2 regions of the Bacillus sp. FJAT-45350 genome follow, and region 2 is predicted to be linked to the other one. Evidence: predicted binding sites of a transcription regulator. Region 2 holds the regulator's gene; the other holds the start of a gene.
The links. The regulator CtsR, encoded in region 2, represses protease genes until heat stress. The targets are predictions, from matches to a motif close to ATGGTCAATAAAGGTCAAACA.

Region 1: clpP (ATP-dependent Clp endopeptidase proteolytic subunit ClpP) is a predicted target of CtsR. The motif match lies at 7,720-7,740, and genes of this name have one in related genera.

The regions. Positions count from the first base shown of each region.
Region 1 covers NZ_NISU01000002.1:121,864-132,297, forward strand. Annotated here, with positions in the region: gene CD003_RS17150 (tetratricopeptide repeat protein) at 180-1,211, shown strand; gene trxB (thioredoxin-disulfide reductase) at 1,331-2,263, shown strand; gene CD003_RS17160 (NUDIX hydrolase) at 2,792-3,256, shown strand; gene rapZ (RNase adapter RapZ) at 3,549-4,445, shown strand; gene CD003_RS17170 (gluconeogenesis factor YvcK family protein) at 4,442-5,386, shown strand; gene whiA (DNA-binding protein WhiA) at 5,460-6,404, shown strand; gene CD003_RS17180 (HPr family phosphocarrier protein) at 6,494-6,748, shown strand; gene clpP (ATP-dependent Clp endopeptidase proteolytic subunit ClpP) at 7,080-7,667, opposite strand; gene CD003_RS17190 (amphi-Trp domain-containing protein) at 8,059-8,340, shown strand; gene rpoN (RNA polymerase factor sigma-54) at 8,505-9,839, shown strand; gene CD003_RS17200 (glutaredoxin family protein) at 9,857-10,102, shown strand; gene CD003_RS17205 (sugar-binding transcriptional regulator) at 10,257-10,434, shown strand, end outside.
Region 2 covers NZ_NISU01000001.1:3,249,752-3,260,185, forward strand. Annotated here, with positions in the region: gene CD003_RS16540 (PIN/TRAM domain-containing protein) at 1-994, opposite strand, end outside; gene disA (DNA integrity scanning diadenylate cyclase DisA) at 1,196-2,269, opposite strand; gene radA (DNA repair protein RadA) at 2,276-3,646, opposite strand; gene clpC (ATP-dependent protease ATP-binding subunit ClpC) at 3,794-6,238, opposite strand; gene CD003_RS16560 (protein arginine kinase) at 6,265-7,332, opposite strand; gene CD003_RS16565 (UvrB/UvrC motif-containing protein) at 7,336-7,872, opposite strand; gene CD003_RS16570 (CtsR family transcriptional regulator) at 7,889-8,359, opposite strand; rRNA gene rrf (5S ribosomal RNA) at 9,261-9,376, opposite strand; rRNA gene CD003_RS16580 (23S ribosomal RNA) at 9,453-10,434, opposite strand, start outside.

The DNA of each region.
Region 1 (10,434 bases), on a different contig from region 2:
TCAAAACAAACGATCATTAATTAACAATTAAAATTCATAACTCATAACTCAAAATTCAACTTCCCTTTTGGTTTGTAAAATCTTAAATGACAAAATTACTAAATCCATATTTCAACGAAGGAAAAGTGTAGTATACTTGCATTAATAATGATCTAAGTGATGGAGGTACAATTTGTTAGATGGATTTTGAGAGGCACAACAAGAGAGAGAAACTAGGAAGGATTATTCCCTTTTACCAAAATGGTGAGTTCTATTTTAACAAGGGTCTAATTGCATATCAAAAAAAGCAGGTACCAAAGGCTGTTAAGCTAATGGAAACAGCAATTAAGCTGAGTGAGGACGAACCGATGTTCCATTGTCAGCTTGCTGCTGTGTTAAGTGAATTAGGACAATACGAGCGTTCGAATGAAATCCTACAGTATGTACTAGATGAGCTAGACTCAAGTATGGATGAATGTTATTTTTTTATGGCAAATAACTTTGCTTATTTAGGGCTATTTGATAAGGCAGAAGAATCCGCAAAGAAATATATGAGCATTAGTCCTGACGGGGAATTTTCTCACGATTCAGATGATCTTCTTGATTTACTTAAATTTGAAAAAGAAGATGATGATTTAGATGAGGAAGAGGACTTAATTATTGAATATGATTATATATGCCGACTGGTAGAAACGGAAAAGTACGAGCTAGCTATTAAGAGGCTGGAAACGATGATGAACGAGTATCCTACGTTTTGGCCTGCATATAATCATCTATCGACTGTATTATTTGATATTGGACGGAAAGAAGAAGCATTACAGTTGTGTAAAGAGGTACTTGAAAAAGATAAAGGTAACCTAATTGCTCGTTGCAATTTAGCCCAATTTTATTATAAAAATGGTCAAAAAGACGAGGCGGATTCAATGATTCGCTTGCTTATTTGTGTGCTCCCAATCGACTTTGATCATCGCTTTAAAGTGGCGTCAACTCTTTGTATGGTAGGTTATTACGCGGAGGCTCATAAATTATTGCTTCAATTGGAAAAGCGGTTTTATGGACAAAAACCAAGCTTCTTTCGTTGTCTTGCTGTTGCTGCATATCATAATGGTGATATGAAGAAGGCTTTTGCGAGTTGGAAGATCGCTGGTGATTTAGGTGATGGTAAGGCAAAAGAAATACTAACAAAAGAAGAAAATCACTTGCTGACAGAAGCAGATGTATTTTATGACTAATCCCAATCATATGCTGAGCAAATAATTAGACATCATGATAGCGATTCTTTAGGATAGAAAATGGATAGTATATAAAAAGTACGTAAATCGTATCGGTTAGATGTTAGGAGATGTTAATTATGAGTGAAGAAAAAGTATATGACGTTATAATAGCAGGTGCAGGTCCAGCAGGAATGACTGCTGCAGTTTATACGTCACGTGGTAACTTAAGTACAGTCATGCTTGAGCGTGGGGTTCCTGGGGGACAAATGGCAAACACAGAAGAAGTGGAAAACTACCCAGGGTTTGACCATATTTTAGGACCGGAACTATCAACGAAAATGTTCGAACATGCGAAGAAATTCGGTGCTGAATATGCATATGGAGATATTAAAGAAATCGTTGATGAAGGCGAATATAAGCTAATTAAAGCAGGTAGTAAAGAATACAAAGCTCGTGCTGTTATTGTTGCTACAGGTGCAGAATATAAAAAGATTGGTGTACCAGGTGAAAAAGAATTAAGTGGTCGAGGTGTTTCTTACTGCGCTGTTTGTGACGGAGCTTTCTTTAAAAATAAGGAATTAGTCGTAATTGGCGGAGGAGATTCAGCTGTTGAGGAAGCGGTATACCTTACTCGATTTGCTTCAAAAGTAACGATTGTCCACCGTCGTGAAGAATTACGTGCACAAAAAATACTACAAGACCGTGCTTTCAATAATGACAAGGTTGAATTCATCTGGAACCATGTCGTAAAAGAAATTAATGAAAAAGACGGAAAAGTAGGTAGTGTAACTCTAGAAAGTACGGAAAATGGAGAACAACGAGAGTTTGAAACTGACGGTGTTTTTGTTTACATCGGAATGCTTCCATTAAATGAATCTGTTAAAGGCCTCGGGATTACAAATGCTGAAGGTTATGTTGAAACAAACCAAGAGATGGAAACAAAAGTCCCAGGAATCTTTGCAGCAGGAGACATTCGTGAAAAGTCACTACGTCAAATCGTAACTGCAACAGGCGATGGCAGTATTGCAGCTCAAAATGTTCAACATTATATAGAGAGCTTGGAAAAGTAATTATGAATTCTAATTTATGAGTTATGAATTGGCTAAAAGCGGTTGAACTTTGTTCATCCGCTTTTAGAAATTAATTCATAATCGATAACTCATAATTCATAATTAAATTAACATTTCCGTAACTCCATCTTAACTCCTTTGTAACAGTCATGAAATAAAAAAAGGGTAGGATATAGTTAAGTAATTGACCCCCTTTTTTATATATTTACCTTTTGCACGAGCATAGGCTCGTGCCTTTTTTATGCACTCAATATGTTTCGAAAGCATGAAATGGTTTCGTGGCTCTAGTTTCAAAAATCTCCCACACTCTTACAAGAAATTCCCATAGGCTATAATCTATGGCTTCTGTATAATTTAAAGGGTTGTTTGTCCTCTGTTTTTTAGTTTGTGAAACTGTTTTCACTATAGTTTGTATTGAGAAGTATTTTGTTTAGCGTGCGCTCTGATTGTTAGCTTTAAGAAATGGTAGTATACTAACATTAGACGATAACGTGTAAAAATAGCTGTTATGAAACTGAGGTGATGTTGGTGCAAAGAGTAACGAACTGCATTTTAATGAATGAAGATAAAATCTTAATGTTACAAAAGCCACGTCGAGGCTGGTGGGTTGCCCCCGGCGGAAAGATGGAGCCTGGTGAATCGGTGAAAGAATCAGTGAAACGAGAATATCGAGAAGAAACAGGGTTAATGATACAAAATCCTGAAATAAAAGGGATATTTACGATTGTCATGATAGAGGATGACAAAATAGTCTCTGAATGGATGATGTTTACCTTTGTTGCTCGTGATTACGAAGGTAACTTATTGGAACAATCTCCAGAAGGCGATTTAGAATGGAAGAACATAGATGATGTATTAGGATTACGAATGGCAGAGGGAGATAAGTTTATTTTCAAGCACATAATTGACAGCAAAGAACCTCTTCTAGGAACATTCCATTACACACCAGACTTCAAACTATTATCATATAGATTAGAACCAAACGTGGGTTGAGGAGAATTATAAATGCTGAGTGATGAGTTATTAATTAAGAGAGTAATTACGAATGTAGAATTGCAAATGGCAAATTTCGAATAGTTAACAACGCTTTCTAGGTTGGCATATATTTTTCGTGGCAAAGCCACGAAAAATTAGCAATTAGCAATTAGCAATTAGCAATTAGCAATTAGCAATTAGCAATTAGCAATTAGCAATTAGCAATTAGCAATTAGCAATTAGCAATTAGCAATTAGCAATTCATAACTCATAATTCATAACTCATAATTAAAAAACCGGGGGGATTATTTTGACGGACCTTCATGAAGATATTCAAATTGTCATTATCACTGGAATGAGTGGGGCAGGTAAGACAGTGGCGGTTCAGAGCTTTGAAGATTTAGGTTATTTCTGTGTTGATAATCTACCGCCTGCATTAATTCCTAAGTTTGTCGATTTGATTGAAAACTCAGGAGGAAAAATGAACAAGGTGGCTCTCGTCATAGACTTAAGAGGACGTGAGTTTTTTGATCATCTATTTGAGGCAATCGACTCAATTAGTAACTCTTCGAATATAAGTGTGAAGCCACAAATTTTATTTTTAGATGCAAAGGATGCTAAGCTTGTTCAAAGGTACAAGGAAACTCGTCGATCTCATCCTCTTGCTTCGAAAGGGCTTCCGTTAGATGGTATTAAATTAGAGAGAGAGATTCTTGAAGATATTAAAGGGCGTGCACAGCAAATTATTGATACGACTGACTTAAAGCCGATCCAATTACGTGAACGCTTAATTCAACGCTTCTCTTCGGAAGAAAAGCATCCATTTTCAGTAAATATTATGTCCTTTGGCTTTAAATATGGGATTCCAATTGATGCTGATTTAGTGTTTGATGTACGCTTCTTACCAAATCCTCACTATATTGACCATATGAGACCAAAAACGGGACTAGATGAAGAGGTTTCTTCTTACGTATTAAAGTGGACTGAAACACAGCAGTTTATTGAAAAGCTATCAGGGCTTTTACAATACATGCTTCCTCAATATAAGCGAGAGGGTAAGAGCCAGCTTGTAATTGGAATTGGTTGTACTGGTGGTAAACACCGTTCCGTTACACTTGCAGAATACTACGGTGATATTTTTGCAGAGGATTATAAGGTTCATGTCAGTCATCGAGATATTGAGAAAGGAAAGGGAACAGCTCAGTGAAGAAAAAAAATGTTGTCGTTATTGGGGGAGGAACAGGCCTCTCTGTTATTTTACGAGGCTTAAAAACCTTTCCTGTTGATATAACTGCGATTGTCACTGTAGCTGATGATGGGGGGAGCTCAGGGCGATTACGCCAAGAATTAAATATACCGCCCCCTGGCGATGTTCGCAATGTATTAGTCGCGCTTTCTGAAGTAGAGCCATTAGTAGAGCAGTTGTTCCAACATCGGTTCGAAAATGGGAATGGATTATCTGGGCACTCGTTAGGTAATTTATTGCTAGCAGGTATGACATCAATAACAGGAGATTTTGCTAGAGGAATCTCTGAAATAAGCCGTGTACTTAATGTGAGAGGGAAAGTGTTACCAGCTGCGAATCGAAGCATCGTTCTCCATGCTGAAATGACAGATGGAACAATTGTTAGTGGCGAATCGCAAATTCCGTTAGCTAAGAAAAAGATTAAAAGAGTATTTCTAACTCCTGAAAAAATTACCCCATTGCAAGAGAGTCTTAAGGCTATAGAAAAAGCTGATTTGATAGTTATAGGACCTGGAAGTCTCTACACAAGTGTCCTTCCTAATTTACTTGTACCTGGAATCTCAGAAGAGGTAAAGAAGGCAAAGGCTAAGAAAGTGTATATATGTAATGTTATGACTCAACAGGGAGAAACGGATGATTATCGTGCGTCTGACCATGTACAGTCATTAGTGAAGCATTGTGGTGAAGATTTACTGGACTATGTCATTGTTAATAAACAAAAAGTTCCTCATGATATGCTAAAACGTTATGCTTTAGAAGGGGCAGAACCTGTTGTGTATGACGAAGATAATTTATCAAAAATGAAATTATCCATTATGAACGATCAATTTATACAGTATCGTGATTCCGTACTACGACATGATGCTATGAAGGTATCACAAGCACTTATTTCGTTAGTGTAAGATAATGGTTATAGCTCTGCGTCCTTTTCGGTGACGCTTAAACAATTGGATAAAGAAAAAAGGGGTGAGGCTAATGTCGTTTGCTGCAAAGACAAAGAAGGAGCTCACTCAAACTGAAGTGAATGATTGCTGTGCAAAGGCAGAATTAGCTGCATTAATTAGAATGAATGGTTCGTTATCCTTCGGGAATGGTAAGCTAGGCTTAGATATCACAACCGAAAATGCTGCCATTGCACGAAGGATATACGTTTTAATAAAGAAGCTCTATAAAGAAATTCACATAGAACTATTAGTTAGAAAAAAGATGAGATTAAAGAAAAATAATGTCTATTTGGTGAGAATTTCACAGGAAGCTCGCAATTTATTATCAAAATTAGGTATTATAGGTGAAGGATTTACATTTATAAGAAATATCTCTGAAACAATAGTTCAAGATCATTGCTGTAGGCGCGCTTACTTGCGTGGAGCATTTCTTGCAGGAGGCTCAATCAACCATCCAGAGACATCATCTTATCATCTAGAAGTCTTCTCTCTTTACGAAGAGCACAACCAGGCTCTATGCGAACTAATGAATGAGTTTCAGCTCAATGCGAAAACATTAGAGCGTAAGAAGGGATTTATTACGTATATTAAAGAAAGTGAAAAAATCACAGAATTTTTAAATATTATAGGTGCACATCAAGCGTTGCTCTATTTTGAAGATGTTCGTATTATGAAGGATATGAGAAACTCGGTTAATCGTTTAGTTAATTGTGAAACCGCTAACTTAAACAAGACAGTCGGGGCTGCACTTAGACAAGTGGAAAATATTCGCTTTGTTGAGAAGTATTTTGGCTTAGAACGGTTGCCTGATAAATTACGAGAAATAGCTGAACTTCGAGTGCAACATCAAGATGTTACACTTAAGGAGCTAGGTGAGATGGTGGCAAGTGGTAAGGTTAGCAAATCAGGTGTGAACCATCGACTGCGTAAAATTGATGAAATAGCAGAAAGAATTCGATCTGGTGAGAGTATATAGTAAGTGTAAAACCTATTGATGAGGTTCAAATATGATCCTTTTTACTGAAAAGGTGAGTAAAGTAAGTAGTGTAGAATGGAGGGTTAAGCATGATTGAAAAACAAGTAGAAGTTAAATTGAAAACAGGTCTACAAGCGCGTCCTGCAGCTATGTTTGTACAGGAAGCGAGTCGCTTTAGATCGGATATATTTATTGAAAAAGATAACAAAAAGGTCAATGCGAAAAGCATAATGGGAATAATGAGTCTTGCGTTAGGCGTAGGCACAGAGTTCAATCTAGTCATTGAAGGTAATGATGAAGAGGAAGCAATGGAAGCGCTAGTTACGTTTCTAGAAAAAGTATAATGTATCGAAAAGAACCGCTTGGATTTTGCAAAATCCTATGCGGTTCTTTTTGTCTTGTTCAGTGTGCCGGAATGAGTTTAGACGGACTCTGAGTCTGCTATATATGTAAAAATAGATGTTTTGTTGAAGGGAACGGACAAAGGGTCCGTTATAATCTAATAGGAGAGTTATTTTTAAGGATTTTTCTAAGAATAAAGGAACTGTTGACCGGTACATCACGAAAGTTGAATGTTTCTTGGAAATAAAGGAACCGCTGTCCGTTTGTCTACAAGGTACTGCATAATTCAATTCAAATAAAAAAAGCCGAACAAAGTCGGCTTATAAGTAAATATTATTTTTTCGTTGGTTCGATAACAGCGTCAATAAGTCCATATTCTTTTGCTTTTGCAGCAGACATGAAGTTATCACGGTCTGTATCACGCTGGATAACCTCAAGTGGTTGACCAGTACGATCAGCTAAGATTTGGTTTAGCGTTCCACGCATTTCAATGATACGTCTAGCATGGATCTCAATATCAGATGCTTGACCTTGAGTACCACCTAATGGTTGGTGAATCATTACTTCACTATTTGGAAGTGCAAAACGTTTTCCTGGCTCACCAGCTGCTAGTAGGAATGCACCCATAGAAGCTGCCATACCGATACAAATTGTTGATACCTTTGGCTTGATGTGCTGCATTGTATCGTAAATTGCCATACCAGCCGTTATTGATCCACCAGGGCTGTTTATATAGAATGAAATATCCTTCTCAGGATCCTCAGCTGCAAGGAATAGTAACTGAGCAACAATCGAGTTTGCTACGTTGTCGTCTACACCAGAACCTAACATGATAATTCTGTCTTTTAGAAGACGAGAGTAAATATCATAGGCACGTTCCCCGCGGTTCGTTTGTTCAATGACTGTTGGAATTAAATTCATAATTTAGTCCTCCTTTAATTTGGGTTATTTCTCTTATGTACATCATACCTCGATGGTCAAAATAGGTCAAATAATTTACCTTTTGATAAGTTTATCACCAAAAAAAGTAACAAAAAATAACCTACTCTATAATACTATTTCTCTGTTTTCTTTTTAATCCCTCTAACATGTTATCCGAAATCTCTGCATTTCAAACTTTTCGAGGGAAATAATAAGAATTAAATGAAAACAGTAAATTAAAAACTTCTATAAGATACCACTGTTGCAAACGTTTATCAAATTTTAGTGCATCTTAACAGCTTGTAATTCTTAGTTTATGTGGTAATTTAACAAAAATTAATTATAATGGAGAAAAGTAGCTTTTTTAAAATTACTATAGAGGTGAAATTTAATGAACGAACAAAATCCATTAGTAACAAATACACTAATTAAGTATAAAGAAAAACAGTCAATAGAAGAGCTTGCAAATTTCCTTGAAACAATCGCGAAAAAGTTAAAAGAAAATAAAGAATTTACGTTAGTTCAAAATGGGGAAGAAGTTACGGTTCAACCAAGCGCTATGGTAAAAACTGAAATCGAATATACTCAAAAGGGTGACAAGCATTCCTTTGAATTTGAGTTTGACTGGGTTGAAGGAGAAGCGAGAAACGATGGTAAGATGGAGATAAAATAATGTGACAAATCCTTCTTGGAAGGATCTTGTCCTTTACAGGTACTTGAAAGTTTCTTTACAATAATAACTAAGTAGAAGAATGTAGACAGGGATTGTTTCGTATGTATTAAAGTAAGCGTTTACATTACCGCAGCCGCGTATATTTATAAAAGGGGAGATTTAGTATGAAAATGGATTTTGGCTTATATCAACAGCAAACAACAAGCCTTTATATGACGCAACAATTACGCCAAGCCATTTCGTTATTGCAGCTCTCTACACTAGATTTAGTTACATTTGTTAAGGAACAGGCGATTGAAAATCCTCTTATTGAATTAAACGATGAGATGCCTCAAGAGAGTGGTACAACAGTTATTGATAGAGAGGAAATAAGTCAGGATGCGAGACCCTATGAAGGGGACATTCAACCGTCACCCTTTGATTTTATCTGTAATGGTAGAATTGGTTTAACGGAGCACCTTATAAACCAGATTCGATTATTACCATTAAAGAAAAAGGAAATTCCGTTCGTAGAGTATATTGCTTTAAGTGTTTCAGATGATGGGTATATACATCGAACAGTAGAAGAGTTGGCAGAGGAATTACATTTATCAGTTGAGGAAACAGAGAAGTGTTTGGGAATTATACAATCTCTAGAACCAGTAGGTGTGGGCTCACGCAATTTACAAGAGTGTTTGTTAATTCAATTAAGGCATCGGGAGGAAAGAAACTTTCTAACAGAAATCATTGTTGAAGACTATTTAGATTTATTAGCGGAGAAAAGGTGGAAAGAAATTTCAAAAAGTTTATCCGTTACAATGCATGAGATACAAGAGGTATACGATGAAATTCAACAATTGGAACCGAGGCCTGGTTCCAATTTTGGAAATGAACCGACGAAATTTATTATTCCTGATGTGTCAATTGAACTTGTAGAAGGTGAGCTTATTGTCATAGTTAATGACGATTACTTACCGACGATTTCAATGAGTCGAGAGTATCGCCATATGTTAAAGGGGAAGGGAAAAACTGAGGAAGTTCAATTTGTGAAGGATAAGTATGAGCATATGCAATGGCTTGTAAAGAGTATTCAGCAACGTCAACAAACACTTTATCGAGTGACGCAAGCGATTGTAAAACACCAGCGTGAATTTTTCTTTCATGGCGCAGAATCATTAAAGCCGATGACTTTAAAGCAAATTGCTGAAGAACTTGATATTCATGAATCTACTGTTAGTCGTACGACGACAAATAAGTATGCTCAAACACCTCGAGGATTGCTAGAGCTCAAATATTTCTTTAGTAGTAGCCTTGCAAATGAGGAGAAGTCTACTGTATTTATTAAAGAGTTAATTAAGGACATGGTAAGAGATGAAGATAAACGAAAGCCTTTATCGGACCAAAAGATTGTAAAGAAATTGCTTGAGGAGCAGAATATTCATATATCTCGTCGTGCTATTGCAAAATATCGAGAAGAGTTAAATATTCCATCGTCCTCAAAAAGAAAAAGGTTTGAATAACGGAGGAAAAAGTGAAAATACTAACAGTAACATTTTATTCAAAAGAAAATTGTTGTTTGTGTGATGAGGGTTTAGATATAGTTGAAGAACTACAAGAAGAATATCCATTAACAATAAATGTTGTTGATATTTATAAGGATGACGCTCTTCTGGAGAAATACCAAATCATGATTCCTGTCGTTGAAGTTGATGGAGAGGAAGTAGACTTTGGCATTTTGTCAAAAGAAAAAATAAGAAAACGTTTACTTTCGTTAATAGGTTAATTAACGCTTGTGCATTGATCATTTCCTTGATAAAATGAACTCGAAGATAAGGTAATGGTCTTTTTTTTCACCCTATCGGGACGAAAAATGTCACATAGGGACATTGTGTGACCCTATGTGACTATGACCTCTGTAATGGTAAGGAGATCTTTCAATGCGATTATTATTAGACATTCAGAAAAAATTATTACCAGATGTACTAGATATCATGGTGAAGAGATTTCGGATATTACAATTTATTCGACTAATGGAGCCAATCGGTCGTAGAAGCCTATCTTCTAGTTTGGATATTTCAGAACGTGTTTTGCGAAGTGAAGTTACTTTTTTGAAAG
Region 2 (10,434 bases):
CACCTTCAACAACGATCATTGTTCCATCATCTAAATAAGCAACACCTTGATTATGCTCCTTACCATCTTTAATTACTTGGATATTAAGCTCTTCCCCGGGTAATACAACCGGTTTTACGGCATTTGCTAAATCATTAATATTTAGAACCGGAACACCTTGTAATTCACATACTTTGTTAAGGTTAAAGTCATTTGTCACAACAACACCTATAATAACTTTTGCGAGTTTTACTAGCTTACTATCGACTTCTTGTATTTCTTCAAAGTCACCTTCATAAATTTCAACTTTAATCGGTAACTCCTTTTGGATTTTATTCAAAATATCTAAGCCTCTACGACCACGATTTCTCTTTAGAACATCAGAAGAATCTGCTATATGTTGAAGTTCTTCAAGGACGAACTCTGGAATAATTAACGTACCTTCTAAAAATCCTGTCTTACAAATATCTGCAATACGCCCATCAATAATAACACTCGTATCTAAAATTTTGTTTCGAACACCTTGCTTCAGCAGCATATCCATTTCAGCATCAGTTTCTTTTTTCTTACCAAGTCGATTTGTAATAGAAAATAAATTAATTAGTTCATCACGCTTTTTAAAGCCAATTTGGAAACCAAAGTATCCTAAAAAGAATGTAATGAAAATTGGTAGGACTGAACTTACAACAGGTATATTTATCGTATTTAGAGGAATCCCTATTAAGAAAGCGACGATAAGACCAAATATTAGCCCCATTGTACCGAAAAGAACATCTGTGACAGGTGCCTTAACAATTGCTTCCTCCAATAACCGCATCGCACCGACGATATAGTCAGCCAGCCAAAAAGTAGTAAGATATAAGATAATTGCACCATAAACTGCTCCCGCATATGAATTTGTGAGCCATGCAGGTATTTGACCCATATTTAGTAGATGAATAAGGTCTGGTATAAATATAAATCCAAGGGTTCCACCAACTAAGATAAAAAACAGTTGAACGATCCGTTTCAGCATCTACTTGTCACCTCCTTTTATTTATTATAGACAATTCTCCTTATTTGAAACCTAGCAAACTAAATTTCACATAAAATCACAAAATTAACACTATTGCTATGATCTAAACGTAACAAAAATGTTCGCTTTTGTCAATTAACAAAACATTCAATTCTACATTATATATAACAATAAAGTCAAGAAGTTATTTTTATAAACCAATTAAATATGTCGGTCAATAAATAATTGCTCTTGAATTCGGTTTAAGCCTTCTTTAATCATCTTTGCTCTCGCTTCCCCTATTCCATCTACTTCATCTAACTCTCCAATAGAAGCAACCATAATTTTACTTAAATCCCCATATTCTTTGATTAAATTTTCAATTACGATAGGTGGCAATCGTGGGATTTTATGCAATATTCGGTACCCCTTTGGACTAACTGTATACTCCTGAACATTAATGGTCTTTGAATACCCAAGTAGCTTCACAATGACATTATCATCTAATAGTGCCTCATTTGACAGCTTAGTTAGCTCTCGTAATGTCTCAAAACCATCCTGTTCCTTATTTTTTACATAGTCTTTAATTAATAGAGCAGCATCCTTCTCTACATTAGATACTAGTTCATTTAACTGCATCGTAATCAAGCGCCCTTCACTACCTAGCTCATTGACATAGTTAAGAATTTCATTTTTTATTCGTAACACCATTTGTATACGATGAATTACTTGTGAAACTTCATGGAAAGTCACCAGTTCCTCAAATTCTAATGCCCCTAAGTTGGTAATTCCTTGGTCTAGAACTGATTTATATTTTTCTAACGTTTGAATTGCTTGATTTGCTTTTGTTAAAATGACCCCAATATCCTTTAATGAGTACCGATGTTCCCCTTGATATAATGTAATAACATGGCGTCTTTGAGATATTGAAATAACTAAATTTCTCGTCTGTTTTGCTACCCGCTCTGCTGTCCGGTGGCGAATTCCTGTCTCATTCGACTCAATAAAATTGTTAGGTACAAGCTGAGTATTTGCATATAAAATACGCTTTCCATCCTCACTTAAGATAATTGCACCATCCATCTTTGCTAACTCATATAAGTAGGCGGGTGAGAACTCACAATTGATGAAGAAGCCACCGTCTACGATGTTCATCATTTCATTATTGTAACCAAGTACGATTAGACCACCTGTTTTTGCTCTTAGAACATTGTCTATACCATCACGCAATGGTGTACCAGGCGCAACTAGTTGTAACACTTCTGATATAAAAGAATTTTGATTTCGGTCTTCCATCGTTACCTATCCCCCTAATACAACATCTAGCGCATCCTCAACTGAAGAAACACCAACAACCTTAATTCCCTTAGGAACCGTCCAGCCACCTATATTTTTCTCAGGTAGGATGACACGTTTAAATCCTAACTTTGCTGCTTCATTAACTCTTTGTTCAATTCTAGACACCCGACGCACTTCTCCTGTTAACCCAATCTCACCTATGACCACATCAGTAGGGTTTGTCATTTGGTTTCGGAAGCTCGATGCAATGCTAATAGCGATAGCTAAATCAATTGCAGGCTCATCAAGGCGAACACCACCTGCTACATTAAGATATGCATCTTGTGTTTGTAGCAATAATCCAACGCGCTTTTCTAATACCGCCATTAATAAAGAAACACGATTATGATCTACTCCCGTTGCCATTCGTCTCGGGTTCCCAAAACTCGTCGGTGATACTAATGCTTGGAGCTCTACTAGAACTGGCCTAGTTCCTTCCATAGACGCAACGACAATTGAACCTGCCACACCTTGTGACCTTTCTTCTAAGAAAATTTCAGATGGATTTGTTACTTCTTCTAGTCCAACCTCTTTCATCTCAAAAATACCGATTTCATTAGTCGAACCAAAACGATTTTTTACCGCACGTAAGATACGATACGTATGATGACGTTCTCCTTCAAAATAGAGAACGGAATCTACCATATGCTCTAAAAGTCGAGGTCCAGCAATTGAACCTTGCTTGGTCACATGACCTACGATAAAAATAGCGATTCCTTTTGTCTTGGCAATTTTCATTAATGCAGCTGTACACTCCCTTACTTGAGATACACTTCCAGGTGCTGATGTAACCTCTGCTTGATATACAGTTTGAATCGAGTCAATGATGACAAGCATTGGGTTAATTTCCTCAATCGCTTTATCAATATAATCCAAATCTGTTTCAGCTAATACAAATAGTTCATCTACAACAACATCAAGCCTGTCAGCCCTTATTTTTGTTTGTTTTACTGATTCTTCACCTGAAATATATAGAACTCTGTGTTTGTTACGCGCTAGTTGAGCAGATACCTGTAATAAGAGTGTAGATTTCCCAATACCTGGGTCCCCACCAACTAATACAAGAGAACCTGGTACAACCCCTCCACCGAGAACACGGTTCAATTCAACCATATTTGTATTAATTCGTTCTTCCGTATCACTTGTTACAGTCGTAATCATTTGAGCCTTCTTATCTGAACTACTAGATGTTACAAAGCTTCGACTACGAGGATTCGTATCAACAAGCTCCTCTACCATGGAACTCCAGCTTTGGCAACCAGGACACTTTCCCATCCATTTCGTTGATTCATACCCACATTCTTGGCAGATAAACTTTGTTTTTTTCTTTGCCATCTCCATACCCCACTTTAGCCAATCTATTTACTATAATCTTAGCACAAGTTTCTTCTAGAGCGTGTGGAAAAGCTGGCTATATGGAAGTCTTATTATCTATACTATGGAGAAAAACCGGAGGATTATTACAATCCCCCGGTTAAAATGTTAAACTTGTGCATTTTCTTTTGAATGGACAACCAGTTCTCCATCTTCTACATCAATAATTGCCTTTTTCCCTTTGCTAATTGACCCTTTAAGAAGCTCTTCTGACAAACGGTCCTCTACTTGCTTTTGTAATGCACGACGTAGTGGTCTTGCTCCATACTCTGGATCAAAGCCTTCATCAGAGATTTTATCCTTCGCTGCTTCTGTCAGTTCAAGGTCAATTCCTTGTTCAGCCAAACGCTTTTTCAATTGTTCTGCCATTAATGTAATAATTTCACGAATATGTTTCTTTTCAAGTGAATGGAAAACAACAATTTCATCAATACGGTTTAAGAACTCTGGACGGAAGCTTCTTTTTAGCTCACCCATAACTTTATCTTTCATATCTCTATGTTCTTGACCCTCACTATCAGTTGTGAAGCCCATGAATTTATTACGTTTTAATTCACTTGCACCAACATTCGATGTCATGATGATAGCTGTATTTCTAAAGTCAACTGTACGTCCTTTAGAATCTGTCAATCGACCATCCTCAAGCACTTGTAAAAGAATATTAAATACCTCTGGATGTGCCTTTTCAATCTCATCTAGCAGTATTACTGAGTATGGATTTCGGCGTACCTTCTCAGTTAATTGTCCGCCATCTTCATGCCCTACATATCCTGGAGGAGAACCAACTAATCTACTTGTTGCATGCTTTTCCATATACTCAGACATATCAACGCGAATAAACGCTTCTTCGTCGCCAAAGAGTGTCTCTGCCACTGCACGAGCTAACTCTGTTTTACCTACCCCTGTTGGTCCTAAGAAAATGAATGAACCGATTGGTCGTTTAGGGTCCTTTAAGCCAGCACGAGCACGACGTACTGCCTTAGAAATTGATTTAACTGCCTCTTCTTGACCAATAACTCTTTGATGAAGAATCTCTTCCATCTTAAGTAGTCTCTCTGTTTCTTCTTCTGCTAATTTAGAAACAGGAATACCAGTCCAGATAGCTACTACTTGAGCAACATCTTCAACAGAAACCTCAATATTCTCCTGACCTTGTTTTTCCTTCCATGCGTTTTTCATTGTTTCTAATTCTTCACGTAATCTTTGTTCCGTATCACGTAATGATGCTGCCTTTTCAAACTCTTGACTTTGGACTGCGGCATCCTTTTCTTTTCTTGTTTCTTCTAATCTTTGTTCTAGCTCTTTTAAATTTGGTGGAGCAGTATATGAACGTAAACGCACTTTTGAACCTGCTTCATCAATTAAGTCAATCGCTTTGTCAGGTAAGAAACGGTCTGAAATATAGCGATCTGATAATTTTACAGCCTCTTCAATCGCCGCATCTGTAATTTTTACACGATGATGCGCTTCATAACGATCTCGTAATCCTTTTAAAATTTGAATAGATTCATCTAAAGTTGGCTCATTAACTCTAATTGGTTGAAAGCGTCTCTCAAGAGCTGCATCCTTTTCAATATACTTACGGTACTCATCAATAGTAGTCGCACCAATACACTGTAACTCCCCACGAGCTAAAGATGGTTTTAAAATGTTTGATGCGTCAATTGCTCCTTCTGCACCACCAGCACCTATCAATGTGTGTAATTCATCAATAAATAGAATGACATTACCAGCTTGACGAATTTCATCCATAACTTTTTTCAATCTATCTTCAAATTCACCACGATACTTTGTTCCTGCTACAACTGTACCCATATCTAGTGTCATAACACGCTTGTTACGTAACGTTTCAGGTACTTCATTTGACACAATTGCTAGAGCAAGACCTTCTGCTACTGCAGTTTTACCAACACCAGGCTCACCGATAAGTACAGGATTATTCTTTGTACGACGGCTTAATACTTGAATAACACGTTCAATTTCTTTACTTCTTCCAATAACAGGGTCTAGACCTTCTTCTTTTGCAATAGCCGTTAAATCTCTCGCTAAGCTATCTAGCGTAGGAGTGTTTGCATGTGTAGCACTACCTCCTGATTGTTGACTACCACTTGTAGCTTCATTGCTTCCTAACAATTGTAAAACTTGTTGTCTAGCCTTATTTAAACTAACACCAAGATTATTTAATACACGAGCTGCAACACCTTCTCCTTCTCTAATTAGACCTAAAAGGATGTGTTCAGTTCCGACATAAGAATGTCCTAATTTTCTCGCTTCATCCATTGAAAGTTCAATCACTTTCTTTGCTCTTGGTGTATAATGAATTGTCTTAGAACCTTCTTGACCAGTTCCAATCAGAGTTTCTACTTCCTTTTGGATTTTCTCTGAACCTAAACCTAATGCTTGAAGAGCCTTAGCAGCAATACCTTCCCCTTCTCTAATTAACCCCAGTAAAATATGCTCTGTTCCAATATTGCTATGTCCTAAACGAATTGCTTCCTCTTGCGCTAGAGCAAGTACCTTTTGTGCGCGTTCTGTAAATCTTCCAAACATCATAGTCTCTCCACCTCCATAATTTAGTTCTACGAATTTTCTTCTAGCCTTAAGCGCTCTCTAATAAGAGCAGCCCTTCGTTCATCTCTTTGATCAGGAGATAACGTCTCTCCAGCAAATTGCTGTAAAAAGGCTGGTTGAGTCAATATCATTAATTCATTAAGAATATTACCTGAAATTCCATTTATCAAACCAAGGTCAATACCTAGGCGTACTTCTGATAATCGCTGAGTCGCTTCCTTTGATTCAATCACACGACTATATGCTAGTATCCCGTAGGAGCGATAGACTCTATCTTCTAACTGTAGTTTTGATGATTGCATGAGAAGCTTTCTAGCAGATCGTTCTTGTTGTACTAATTGAAGAACAACCCCTCGTAAATCCTCAACAATGTCTTCCTCAGACTTACCTAGCGTGATTTGGTTTGATATTTGGAAGAGGTTACCTAAAGCTTCGCTACCTTCTCCATAAATTCCTCTAACAACTAAGCCTAATTGATTAATAGCCGGTAAAATTCTATTTAACTGTTGGGTCATAGCTAACGCTGGTAAATGCATCATAACTGATGCTCGTAAACCAGTGCCTACATTCGTAGGACAACTTGTTAAATACCCTCTTTTTTCATCAAAGGCATAAGTAAGTTTTTCTTCAATCCAATCGTCAATTCCTCCAGCTAATTCTAGCCCTTCAATAAGTTGAAATCCTGAAAATATACATTGAATCCGCAGATGGTCTTCCTCATTAATCATAATGCTAACTGACTCTTCACCACTTAAAAGAACAGCTCCATGCTTTGACTCATCTGCTAAGTGAGGACTAATCAAATGCTTTTCAACTAGGACTCGCTTTTCATTTGGCTTCATTTCATCCATATGAAGTAGCTCTAGCTCCCCAACTGAACCATAGTCACCTACTACCCTGCTTGAAATATGTTCTACTAACCCTTTTGACTCATCCATTGTTGCTATTAGAGGGAATGTATAATCTTTAAGGTTCCTAGCTAATCTTATTCGACTACTCAATACAATATCCGAATCTGGCCCATCTTTTTTCATCCAAGGGCTAATCGCTTCACTAATAAATCGTTCAAGTGACACGGTCTACCCCTCCCCTTGGTTTTCTTCTAATGATCGTTCTAATGATCTAATTTGGTCACGTATAATTGCTGCTTCTTCAAATTCTTCCTGCTCTATATTTGCTTTCATTTCTTCTTTTAATTGATTAATTTGCTTCCTAACTTGAATACTTCCACCAATTCTTTTTGGTATCTTACCAGCGTGGGTTTGATTTCCGCTGTGTACTCTCTTCAGAATTGGATTTATTTTACTACTAAACGTTTGATAACAGTGCGCACACCCAAATCTTCCCGTTCTTGCAAATTGCTCGTAAGTCATTTTACACTTTTCACAACTCACATTTTGTGGAGCTTTTATCGTTGATGATTGCCCTTGTGAGCTTGGATCAAAATTCAATAATCCAGATAATAAATGGTGAATTGAAAAACTATTTGTTCCCGGGAAATGTTCCCCCTTTTCTTTTGCACAATGCTCACAAATATGAAACTCAGTTTTCTCACCATTAATTATTTTTGTAAAGTGCAATGTTGCTGGCCTCTGATTACATTCTTGGCATATCATCGCTTACCACCTCATTTCAATCTAAGTTTTTGTATTTTAAGGTTTGAAGCATTGATTTTAATAAATTTGCCCTTATTTGATCACGATGTTCGGTTGTTGTTTGAAATATCGTTCGATCAATTGCCGCAAGCATTAATTTTGCTTCTCTCTTTGAAATTGCTTCTTCCTCATACAATCTAGCAACTATACTTTCACCATATGATTGACTAATTTGACTATTAATTAGATTTAACATCTGATCAAAGAGGGCAGCATCATCATTTGCTTTAACTTTAATAATTCGAATATATCCTCCCCCACCTCGTTTACTTTCAACAAGGTACCCCTTTTCTATTGTAAATCTAGTACTGATTACATAATTTATTTGAGAAGGAACACATTGAAAGCGATGGGCTATTTCACTTCTTTTAATTTCAATTAAATCTTCTTCGCTTTTTGTGAGGATTGATTTTAAGTAACTTTCAATAATGTCTGAGACATTCCTCATTAGTGAACCTCCTTCCCCTCTGACTTTGACTATATTTGACTATAACTATATTATAATGAAATCTTTTCTTAGTTGCAATACATAACTCAGTATAGCCAGATTCAACAAAATCATTCGAGTAATCTCTAATTAAGAGGTTCATTAATGACTAGTTCAAGAAAACTTACTTTTTTCCTTTAATAATCGTTCTACATTTTATATATGCTTTATGTAAACAATGGTCAATAGAAGATGAAAATTTACTATTTTTTATCTGATATGTCGAATGGTTTCATACATAAGGTAAACATGCCATTATTCATTATTACCCAATAAGTCTATGAAGTAACACTATTTAACTCAAAAAATTTCTATCGTTTTTTTCTGTAAATTTTTAAATTTTCATATTATAACTTCGCTTTTCATACAAATTGCATACCAATAGCAAATTGTTATAAGGCTAGCTAACAACGTCAAATATAAGGTTTTGCACAATGATAAAAAGACATTCATCTCGCAGAGGGACATGTTGTCCCAGCTACACAGATTGTCGTATCCATTGGCTTATTTAATGAAATTGCTGTCGCCTCTTCTAGTCAAACGCTCTTCAGCTCGTGCTTATTCCACAAAAAAAGGCACCCTTATAAAAGGATGCTTTACATTTACCTAGCAACGTCCTGGCTCATACCTTTTCTTCTACGGGGATGGCAGATCATTATGTTTAAGCTATGATGTTTTTCATGTTGTTTTACGAAGAAAAGGTATTCGTCTCGCAGGGAGACATGTAGTTATTGTATGAAGTCTTTCACGATGCATCCATCGGCTTATTCAATGAAGATGTTGACTCTTCGAGCCAATCGCTCTTCAGCTTTGTGCTTCATCAACGAAAAAAAGCATCCTTATAAAAGGATGCTTTACATTTACCTAGCAACGTCCTACTCTCGCAGGGGGAAGCCCCCAACTACCATCGGCGCTGAAGAGCTTAACTTCCGTGTTCGGCATGGGAACGGGTGTGGCCTCTTCGCCATCATCACTAGATTCTCTGAGAGTTGTTCTCTCAAAACTAGATAGTGTTATATATGCAGGTCGTCGAATTCATTTCAACCTTAGAAAATTGGATAAGCCCTCGACCGATTAGTATCTCTCAGCTCCACATGTCACCATGCTTCCACCCGAGACCTATCAACCTCATCATCTCTAAGGGGTCTTACTTACTTAACGTAATGGGAAATCTCATCTTGAGGGGGGCTTCATGCTTAGATGCTTTCAGCACTTATCCCGTCCACACGTAGCTACCCAGCTATGCTCCTGGCGGAACAACTGGTACACCAGCGGTGTGTCCATCCCGGTCCTCTCGTACTAAGGACAGCTCCTCTCAAATTTCCTACGCCCGCGACGGATAGGGACCGAACTGTCTCACGACGTTCTGAACCCAGCTCGCGTACCGCTTTAATGGGCGAACAGCCCAACCCTTGGGACCTACTTCAGCCCCAGGATGCGATGAGCCGACATCGAGGTGCCAAACCTCCCCGTCGATGTGGACTCTTGGGGGAGATAAGCCTGTTATCCCCAGGGTAGCTTTTATCCGTTGAGCGATGGCCCTTCCATGCGGAACCACCGGATCACTAAGCCCGACTTTCGTCCCTGCTCGACTTGTAGGTCTCGCAGTCAAGCTCCCTTATGCCTTTGCACTCTACGAATGATTTCCAACCATTCTGAGGGAACCTTTGGGCGCCTCCGTTACTGTTTAGGAGGCGACCGCCCCAGTCAAACTGCCCACCTGACACTGTCCCCGAACCGGATCACGGTCCTAGGTTAGAATTTCAATACAGTCAGGGTAGTATCCCACCGACGCCTCCACCGAAGCTTGCGCTCCGGTTTCCAAGGCTCCTACCTATCCTGTACAAACTGTACCAAAATCCAATATCAAGCTACAGTAAAGCTCCATGGGGTCTTTCCGTCCTGTCGCGGGTAACCTGCATCTTCACAGGTAATATAATTTCACCGGGTCTCTCGTTGAGACAGTATCCAAGTCGTTACACCATTCGTGCGGGTCGGAACTTACCCGACAAGGAATTTCGCTACCTTAGGACCGT